Regions from separate parts of the Streptomyces sp. NPDC050703 genome, predicted to be linked through region 1. Evidence: predicted binding sites of a transcription regulator. Region 1 holds the regulator's gene; each other region holds the start of a gene.
The links. The regulator HrcA, encoded in region 1, represses chaperone genes, less so after heat shock. The targets are predictions, from matches to a motif close to TTNGCACTCNGNNNNNCNGAGTGCNAA.
Positions count from the first base shown of each region.

Region 2: groL (chaperonin GroEL) is a predicted target of HrcA. The motif match lies at 1,819-1,845, and genes of this name have one in related genera.
Region 3: groES (co-chaperone GroES) is a predicted target of HrcA. The motif match lies at 1,659-1,685, and genes of this name have one in related genera.

Region 1 is NZ_JBFAHX010000006.1:181,257-184,529, reverse strand. Features, by position in the region: gene AB0I16_RS08350 (MBL fold metallo-hydrolase) at 1-671, opposite strand, end outside; gene hrcA (heat-inducible transcriptional repressor HrcA) at 844-1,860, shown strand; gene dnaJ (molecular chaperone DnaJ) at 1,861-2,997, shown strand; gene AB0I16_RS08335 (nitronate monooxygenase) at 3,176-3,273, shown strand, end outside.
Region 2 is NZ_JBFAHX010000003.1:149,587-152,859, reverse strand. Features, by position in the region: gene groL (chaperonin GroEL) at 28-1,653, opposite strand; gene AB0I16_RS03930 (cold-shock protein) at 1,997-2,200, opposite strand; gene AB0I16_RS03925 (MoaD/ThiS family protein) at 2,621-2,896, opposite strand; gene thrC (threonine synthase) at 3,012-3,273, opposite strand, start outside.
Region 3 is NZ_JBFAHX010000004.1:102,568-105,840, reverse strand. Features, by position in the region: gene AB0I16_RS05190 (methyltransferase domain-containing protein) at 1-315, opposite strand, end outside; gene AB0I16_RS05185 (polysaccharide deacetylase family protein) at 398-1,324, shown strand; gene groES (co-chaperone GroES) at 1,830-2,138, shown strand; gene groL (chaperonin GroEL) at 2,253-3,273, shown strand, end outside.

The DNA of each region.
Region 1 (3,273 bases):
ACCGCACCGTGCCCCGGCACGTAGAGCGCGTCGTCGCCGCCGAGTCGCAGGAGCCTGTCCAGCGCGGCGGGCCACCGCTCGGGCACCGCGTCCGGGCCCGCCTGGGGCTCGCCCGACTCCTCGACCAGATCGCCGCAGAACACGACTTCGGGACCGCCGCCGGGGCTCTTCACCAGGACCGCAAGGTCGTGCCCCGTGTGACCGGGGCCGACGTTCGCGAGCAGCACCTCGACGCCGCCGCCGAGGTCCAGCGTCCACTCCCCGCACACCGCGTGCTCCGGCGCGCGCAGCAGATCGGCCGCCTCCGCCGCCGCCTCCGCGTCGAGGCCGTGCCGCACCGCGTCCGCGCGCAGCCCCTCGCGGTCCGCGAGGACCGTGTCGACGCCCACGGCTGCGTACACCCGCACCCCCGCGAAGGCCGCCGCCCCGAAAACGTGATCGAAGTGGGGGTGGGTGAGCGCGAGATGCGTCACTCTGCGCCCGCCGCCGATGAGGTCCCTGGCCCGCCTCCGCAGCGCCGCGCCCTCCGCGAGACTCGACCCCGCCTCCACCATGAGGGCCGCGTCGGCGCCGACCACGAGACCCGCCGTACAGTCCCAGACGGGCAGGCGGACCCGCCCCACGCGCGGGGCGAGCCGTTCCCAGCCCGCCGCTTCCCATGCCGGCTCCACGTCCATACGGTGACGCTAGCCGCTGCGGAACGCCTCGGCAGAACGTGAGCGATCCGGCCTTGCCGGGTCCGTACCCGACCGCCGTACACTGGCCCTTTGACAAGCTGGCACTCACCCGCGTTGAGTGCCAGGCGGGGATCACGGCGACGGATGACGGCTGGAGGTGTGCGCGATGCTGAGTGAACGCAGGCTTGAGGTGCTGCGCGCCATCGTCCACGACTATGTCGGGACGGAGGAGCCGGTCGGCTCCAAGGCGCTCACCGAGCGGCACAGTCTCGGAGTCTCCCCGGCCACGGTCCGCAACGACATGGCGGCGCTGGAGGAGGAAGGGTTCATCGCCCAGCCCCACACCAGCGCGGGACGCATCCCGACCGACAAGGGATACCGCCTCTTCGTGGACAAACTCGCGGGCGTCAAGCCGATGACCGCCCCCGAGCGGCGCGCCATCCAGAACTTCCTCGACGGCGCCGTCGACCTCGACGACGTGGTGGGGCGTACGGTGCGGCTGCTGGCGCAGCTCACGCGGCAGGTCGCCGTGGTGCAGTACCCCTCGCTGACACGTTCGACGGTGCGCCACGTGGAGCTGCTCTCGCTCGCTCCGGCGCGCCTGATGCTCGTCCTGATCACCGACACCGGCCGGGTCGAGCAGCGCATGATCGACTGCCCGGCGCCCTTCGGGGAGACCGCGCTCGCCGATCTGCGGGCCCGGCTGAACAGCAGGGTCGCGGGACGCCGCTTCGCGGACGTGCCGCAGTTGGTGCAGGACCTGCCCGAGGCCTTCGAGGCCGAGGACCGCGGCACGGTCGCCACCGTCCTCTCCACCCTCCTCGAAACACTCGTGGAGGAGACCGAAGAACGGCTGATGATCGGCGGCACCGCCAATCTCACCCGCTTCGGACATGACTTTCCCCTCACCATCCGGCCCGTTCTCGAAGCCCTTGAGGAGCAGGTCGTGCTCCTCAAGTTGCTTGGTGAGGTGCAGGATTCGGGTATGGCCGTACGGATCGGTCATGAGAACGCCCATGAGGGGCTCAGCTCCACGTCCGTGGTCTCGGTCGGCTACGGTTCGGGCAGCGAGGCAGTCGCGAAACTAGGCGTGGTCGGACCGACCCGCATGGACTATCCGGGAACGATGGGAGCAGTACGCGCAGTGGCACGTTACGTCGGACAGATCCTGGCGGAGTCGTAAGTGGCCACGGACTACTACGCCGTACTCGGCGTGCGCCGCGACGCTTCCCAGGACGAGATCAAGAAGGCCTTCCGGAGGCTGGCGCGTGAGCTTCACCCGGACGTGAATCCGGACCCGAAGACTCAGGAGCGCTTCAAGGAGATCAACGCCGCCTACGAGGTGTTGTCGGACCCGCAGAAGAAGCAGGTCTACGACCTCGGCGGCGACCCGCTGTCCCAGGCGGGCGGCGGCGGAGCGGGCGGCTTCGGGGCCGGTGGCTTCGGCAACTTCTCCGACATCATGGACGCGTTCTTCGGTACGGCGTCGCAGCGTGGCCCGCGGTCGCGCACGCGCCGCGGCCAGGACGCCATGATCCGTCTGGAGATCGACCTCGACGAGGCGGCCTTCGGGACGACCAAGGACATCCAGGTCGACACGGCGGTCGTGTGTACGACGTGCAGCGGTGAGGGTGCCGCGCCCGGGACGTCGGCCCAGACCTGTGACATGTGCCGCGGTCGCGGCGAGGTGTCCCAGGTCACGCGGTCCTTCCTCGGCCAGGTCATGACCTCGCGGCCCTGCCCGCAGTGCCAGGGCTTCGGCACCGTCGTGCCGACGCCGTGCCCCGAGTGCGCGGGCGACGGCCGCATCCGCTCGCGGCGGACGCTGACCGTCAAGATCCCGGCGGGTGTCGACAACGGCACCAGGATCCAGCTCGCGGGCGAGGGCGAGGTCGGGCCCGGCGGCGGCCCCGCCGGTGACCTCTACGTCGAGATCCACGAGCTGCCGCACTCCGTCTTCCAGCGGCGCGGCGACGATCTGCACTGCACGGTGACGATCCCCATGACGGCGGCGTCGCTCGGCACGAAGGTGCCGCTGGAGACGCTCGACGGCCTGGAGGAGATCGACATCCGGCCCGGCACGCAGTCGGGGCAGTCCGTCCCGCTGCACGGGCGCGGCGTCACGCATCTGCGGGGCGGCGGCCGTGGCGACCTCATCGTGCACGTCGAGGTCCTCACGCCGACGAAGCTCGACGCCGAGCAGGAGCGGCTCCTGCGGGAACTGGCCCAGCTCCGGGGCGAGGAGCGGCCCACGGGGCAGTTCCAGCCGGGGCAGCAGGGGCTGTTCTCGCGGCTCAAGGACGCGTTCAACGGGCGGTAGCGCCTTGAGCGGTACGCCGGTGCCCCCGGGGCGGGATCTTCCCGTGCCGGGGGCGTCTTGTCGTCCGGCTGCGGGTGGTGGGGGCCGGTCGCGCAGTTCCCCGCGCCCCTGAAAGGGCGCGGGGAACACCGGCGGGGGGCAATGCGGTGCGGCTCGTGGAGCGTGGCACGATGCGTGCATGTCCTCCGCACTGACCGATCTCTGCCGCCACCCGATCGTGCAGGCCCCCATGGCCGGCGGTGCCTCGGGCCCGCGGCTGGCCGCGGCCGTCTCCGA
Region 2 (3,273 bases), on a different contig from region 1:
TCAGGACGGTGATCAGCCAGAGGCCGATCAGAAGTCCATGTCACCGCCCGGCATGCCGCCGCCGGCCGGGGCGGCGCCCGCCTTCTCCGGCTTGTCGGCGATGACGGCCTCGGTGGTGAGGAACAGCGCGGCGATGGACGCGGCGTTCTGCAGGGCGGAACGCGTGACCTTCGCCGGGTCGAGGATGCCCTCGGCGATCATGTCGACGTACTCACCGGTCGCGGCGTTCAGGCCGTGGCCGACGGTCAGGTTGCGCACCTTCTCGACGACGACACCGCCCTCAAGGCCGGCGTTGACGGCGATCTGCTTCAGCGGGGCCTCAAGGGCCAGCTTCACGGCGGCGGCACCGGTGGCCTCGTCGCCGTCCAGCTCCAGCTTCTCGAAGACCTGGGAGGCCTGGAGCAGGGCCACGCCACCACCGGCGACGATGCCCTCCTCGACGGCCGCCTTCGCGTTGCGGACGGCGTCCTCGATGCGGTGCTTGCGCTCCTTGAGCTCGACCTCGGTCGCGGCACCGGCCTTGATGACCGCCACGCCGCCCGCGAGCTTCGCCAGGCGCTCCTGGAGCTTCTCGCGGTCGTAGTCCGAGTCGCTGTTCTCGATCTCGGCGCGGATCTGGTTGACGCGGCCCTGGACCTGGTCGCTGTCACCGGCGCCGTCGACGATGGTCGTCTCGTCCTTGGTGATGACGACCTTGCGGGCGCGGCCGAGCAGGTCGAGACCGGCGTTCTCCAGCTTGAGGCCGACCTCCTCGGAGATGACGGTGCCACCGGTGAGGATGGCGATGTCGCCGAGCATGGCCTTGCGGCGGTCACCGAAGCCCGGGGCCTTGACGGCGACGGACTTGAAGGTGCCACGGATCTTGTTGACGACCAGGGTCGACAGGGCCTCGCCCTCGACGTCCTCGGCGATGATCAGCAGCGGCTTGCCCGACTGCATGACCTTCTCCAGGAGCGGAAGGAGGTCCTTCACGTTGGAGATCTTGGAGTTGACGATCAGGATGTACGGGTCGTCGAGCGACGCCTCCATACGCTCCATGTCGGTGGCGAAGTACGCCGAGATGTAGCCCTTGTCGAAGCGCATACCCTCGGTGAGCTCCAGCTCCAGACCGAAGGTCTGGGACTCCTCGACGGTGATGACGCCTTCCTTGCCGACCTTGTCCATCGCCTCGGCGATGAGCTCGCCGATCTGGGTGTCGGCGGCGGAGATGGAGGCCGTCGAAGCGATCTGCTCCTTGGTCTCGACATCCTTGGCCTGCTCCAGGAGCGCGCCGGAGACGGCCTCGACGGCCTTCTCGATGCCGCGCTTCAGCGCCATCGGGTTGGCACCGGCGGCCACGTTGCGCAGACCCTCGCGCACCAGGGCCTGGGCCAGGACGGTCGCGGTCGTCGTGCCGTCACCGGCGACGTCGTCCGTCTTCTTCGCGACCTCCTTGACCAGCTCGGCGCCGATCTTCTCGTACGGGTCCTCGAGCTCGATCTCCTTGGCGATGGACACACCATCGTTGGTGATCGTGGGGGCGCCCCACTTCTTCTCGAGGACGACGTTGCGACCCTTGGGGCCCAGGGTCACCTTGACGGCGTCGGCGAGCTGGTTCATGCCGCGCTCGAGGCCGCGCCGTGCCTCCTCGTCGAACGCGATGATCTTGGCCATGTGAAGTGGTCCTCCCGGACGAATGGGGTCTTCCCCCGGCCCGTCAAGGGCCCGAAGAAGGAAAAGCAGCAAACGGACCGTGCTGGCGCCCGCGACGGACGGCCTGCGCGCCTTGTGGTTCCCTGCCCCACCCGGCGTGCGGGCCTCACCGACCCGATCCAAGTTCTGTCACTCTCACTGGGAGAGTGCTAAGCCCCATGATTAGCACTCGACCCCTGCGAGTGCAAGCGCCTCTGGCCGTTCCCGGACAGTCGCCGGCGGCGGCGACGCACACGAGGGGCCCGTACCCCCTACGGGATACGGGCCCCTCGCGATGCTTGCGTCGGTGGCCGTTCGCGCCGAGCTAGACGGCGAGCTTGACCATGTCCGCCTGCGGACCCTTCTGGCCCTGCGAGATCTCGAACTCGACTCGCTGACCTTCTTCCAGGGTGCGGTAGCCGTCCATCTGGATCGCGCTGTAGTGGACGAAAACATCCGCACCACCGTCGACCGCGATGAAGCCGTACCCCTTCTCCGCGTTGAACCACTTGACGGTGCCCTGAGCCATGCCTAACTCCCCTATTACTGGCCCTTGCACAGGACCGCACTTCGCGGACCCGGGTCAGACCTCACCCCCCAATGGTTGGGGGTGTGCGCCGGAACGCGTCGACCGCCGCTGAATGTATCTGTCCAACTGCCGTCTGCAACAGGTCAATCGGACGAGAATTCCGGGCATGGCCGATCGGCGATTCATGGAGAGTTCCCCGGATTCCGGGGCAAGTCGGGCCGGGCAAAAGCCACAGAAGGCCCATAAGGGTGTCGCGCTTTGGCTGCTTCTTGTCGACTCCCGGCCGACTTCGTCCATGCACTCGGCTTGGAAAGCGAAGCACGTTCCCCAACTGTACCGCGCTCAACCATGCAGAATTGCCCCCTCCGTTTCTCTCACGGAGGGGGCAATTCAGATTACGCAGGGGGCTTGCACAAATGATCAGCCGCCGGCGACGGCGGGAATGATCGAGACGCCCGCGCCGTCCGGAGTGGCCGTTTCCAGGCCCTGCTCGAAACGGACGTCGTCGTCGTTCACGTACACGTTGACGAAGCGGCGCAGCTTGCCCTGGTCGTCGAGGACGCGGGCGGCGATGCCGGTGTGGTTCTTCTCCAGGTCGGCGATGACCTCACCGAGGTTGGCCCCCTCTGCGGCGACCTCGGCCCGGCCTCCGGTGTAGGTGCGGAGAATGGTGGGGATGCGGACGTTCACGCTCATGAAGGTTCACCTCTGAAGTCGGGGGTGGCTGTGGCGCCCCTCCCAGGGGCGCGGGGAACCGCGCGAGGACGGACCAGGACCGTCGGCCGACGACGGTCCCGGGGCCCCACGGCGACTAGTCGGCGAGCCCCGCGGCGCGGAAGGCGTCGAGGCTCGGCGGAATCGTGGCGGTGGCCTGCGACGTCTCGGCGACGGCGTCGAGCGTCTTGAGGCCGTCCCCCGTGTTCAGCACGACCGTGGTGAGGGACGGATCGATGAGCCCCGCCTCGACGAGCTTCTTGGTGACGCCCACGGTCACGCCGCCGGCGGTCTCCGCGAAGATGCCCTCGGTCCTGGCGAGGATCTTGATCGCCTCGACGACCTGCTCGTCGTTCACG
Region 3 (3,273 bases), on a different contig from region 1:
GGTGGCGACGGAGGTGCGGGTGGACTGCTCGAAGCCGTCCGGCGTGAAGAACATCCGGGCCGCGTCAGCGGCGTCGAACTTCGCCGTGGCGCGCTGCCGCAGGCGGGCCTGGGCCAGCGCGGCGGAGACGAGGGAGGCGGGGTGCTCGCGGCGCAGCCGGGTGGCCGCCGCGAGCTCCCGCGCGGGCTCGACGTCCCGCACCTCGTCGAGCAGGGCCCTGCCCTCCTCGGTGAGGAGGGCCGCGAAGGCGGCGAGGGGGTCGCCGGGGCCGGCGTCGTGGGTACGCGGCGTGTTCGGGTCGTTCACCTGCCCCATTGTGGGCCAGTCGGTGGACGGTGCGGTGCCCGGCGGCGGTGTCGGGCCTCGGCAGGGCGTTGAGCTGCGAGGATTCGGCGCCATGCGACTAGTACGACAAAAGGAATATTCCGCCGTAAGGCGGAAGGGCCGGCCGGCCGCGGCGGTGGCCGTGCTCACCGCCGCGGCGATCGCCTCGGGATGCGCCTCCGAGGGCGACAGAAGCGGAGCGCCCGGCGCCCGCGGCCGGCAGGCGCTCCGGGCCCCGGCCGCCGACGCACTCGACCTCTACGCCCACCGGCTCCACGGCGCCCAGGCCGCGCGGGCCGCCGCGGCCAAGCGCTGGGGCCTTGCCGACCCCCCGCTCCAGGCCCCGGAGCCGCCGCGCACCAAGCCGCGCATCAGGACCCGCGACGGCTTCGAGGTGGCGGGGCAGTCGCGTCTGCCGCCGGTCTTCACCACGGTCCCGACCCGGCAGAAGGTCGTCTTCCTGACCATCGACGACGGCGACGAGAAGGACCCGGCGCTGCTGCGGATGATGAGCGACCTGAAGATCCCCTACACCGCGTTCCTCAGCGACTACCTGGTCAAGAAGGACTACGGGTACTTCAAGGAGATGCAGGACCGGGGGGTCGCCCTGAACAACCACACCCTCCACCACCCCTACCTGCCCGGCCTGTCCTACGAGGACCAGCGCCACGAGATCTGCGGCATGCAGGACGTCATCGAGAAGCGGTACGGCAAGCGGCCCGAACTCTTCCGGCCGCCCTACGGCAACTACAACCGGGACACGCTCCGCGCCGCCAGGTCCTGCGGCATCAAGGCGGTGCCGCTGTGGGCGTCCGAGGCATTCGCCGACCACATGGAGTGGCGCGAGTGGGACAAGGACCTGCACCCCGGCGACATCATCCTCACCCACTTCCGGGGCCGCGAGGACTGGAAGGGCACCATGCCGGACATGGTCCGCCAGGTCATGGAGACGGTCACGGACAAGGGCTACGCGGTGGCCAGGCTGGAGGACTACCTGTGAACCCCCGGGCGCGGGCACGCCGCCGGCTCCTGACCGGAGCCCTCCTGGGCGCCCTGCTCGCGCCCGCGGTCCTCACGGGCTGCGCCGAATCGGTGGACCCGATCGAACGCCTCGGCCGGAAGGCGGCGGAGAAGGTGCCGAGGCGCTCGCCGGGGGCGGACGGCTGCGGGGGCACGGCGCCCGCCGCCGGGCCGCGGGTGACCGGGCGGCCCCGCCCCGCGGAGACGGCGCGGCGGGAACCGCGGGGCGCCGGGAACCGTTGCCGGGACACGCCCGTGCCGAGCCCGCCACGGCCGGCGGTGACCGGGGAACCGTAAGAACCCGGCACCGCCGATTGGCACTCCGCTTGACCGAGTGCTAATCGCCGTCCTAGTCTCACTTCTGGCACTCCCCGTTGGAGAGTGCCAACAGCGACGGGCAGGTCCGGCACCCGCGACGACGGATCCACCTGGTCGCCACACCTCAGACTTGACCCCGTGAGATCTCCGAAGGGGGAGACCGGATCGTGACGACCGCCAGCTCCAAGGTTGCCATCAAGCCGCTTGAGGACCGCATCGTGGTCCAGCCGCTCGATGCCGAGCAGACCACCGCCTCTGGCCTGGTCATTCCGGACACCGCGAAGGAGAAGCCCCAGGAGGGCGTCGTCCTGGCCGTGGGCCCGGGCCGGTTCGAGAACGGCGAGCGCCTGCCGCTCGACGTGAAGACCGGCGACATCGTGCTGTACAGCAAGTACGGCGGCACCGAGGTGAAGTACAACGGCGAGGAGTACCTCGTCCTCTCGGCTCGCGACGTGCTCGCGATCGTCGAGAAGTAATTCACCCTGAAGCAACTTTCTGCTTTGAGCTGCGCCCCTGGTCACCCCGCTGATTGCCGGGCGGCGAGGGGCGCGGCTCGTTCACTTGAGTTTCGAGAGGGCTGAACCGCTCCCATGGCGAAGATCCTGAAGTTCGACGAGGACGCCCGTCGCGCCCTTGAGCGCGGCGTCAACAAGCTTGCCGACACGGTCAAGGTGACGATCGGCCCCCGTGGCCGCAACGTCGTCATCGACAAGAAGTTCGGCGCCCCGACCATCACCAACGACGGCGTCACCATCGCCCGTGAGGTCGAGGTCGAGGACCCGTACGAGAACCTCGGCGCCCAGCTCGTGAAGGAGGTGGCGACCAAGACCAACGACATCGCGGGTGACGGCACCACCACCGCCACCGTGCTCGCCCAGGCCCTGGTCAAGGAAGGCCTGCGCAACGTCGCCGCCGGCGCCTCCCCGGCCGCCCTGAAGAAGGGCATCGACGCCGCCGTCGCGGCCGTCTCCGAGGAGCTGCTCGCCACCGCCCGCCCGATCGACGACAAGGCCGACATCGCGGCCGTCGCCGGTCTGTCGGCCCAGGACCCGCAGGTCGGCGAGCTCATCGCCGAGGCGATGGACAAGGTCGGCAAGGACGGTGTCATCACCGTCGAGGAGTCCAACACCTTCGGCCTGGAGCTCGACTTCACCGAGGGCATGGCCTTCGACAAGGGCTACCTGTCGCCGTACATGGTGTCCGACCAGGAGCGTATGGAGGCCGTCCTCGACGACCCGTACATCCTGATCCACCAGGGCAAGATCTCCTCCATCCAGGACCTCCTGCCGCTGCTGGAGAAGGTCATCCAGGCCAACTCCTCGAAGCCGCTCCTCATCATCGCCGAGGACGTCGAGGGCGAGGCCCTCTCGACCCTGGTCGTCAACAAGATCCGCGGCACGTTCAACGCCGTCGCGGTGAAGGCCCCCGGCTTCGGCGACCGCCGCAAGGCGATGCTCGGCGACATGGCCACCCTCACCGGTGCCACCGTCATCGCCGAAGAGGTCGGCCTCAAGATCGACCAGGTCGGTCTCGACGTGCTCGGCACCGCCCGCCGCGTCACCGTCACCAAGGACGACACCACGATCGTCGACGGCGGCGGCAACAAGGCCG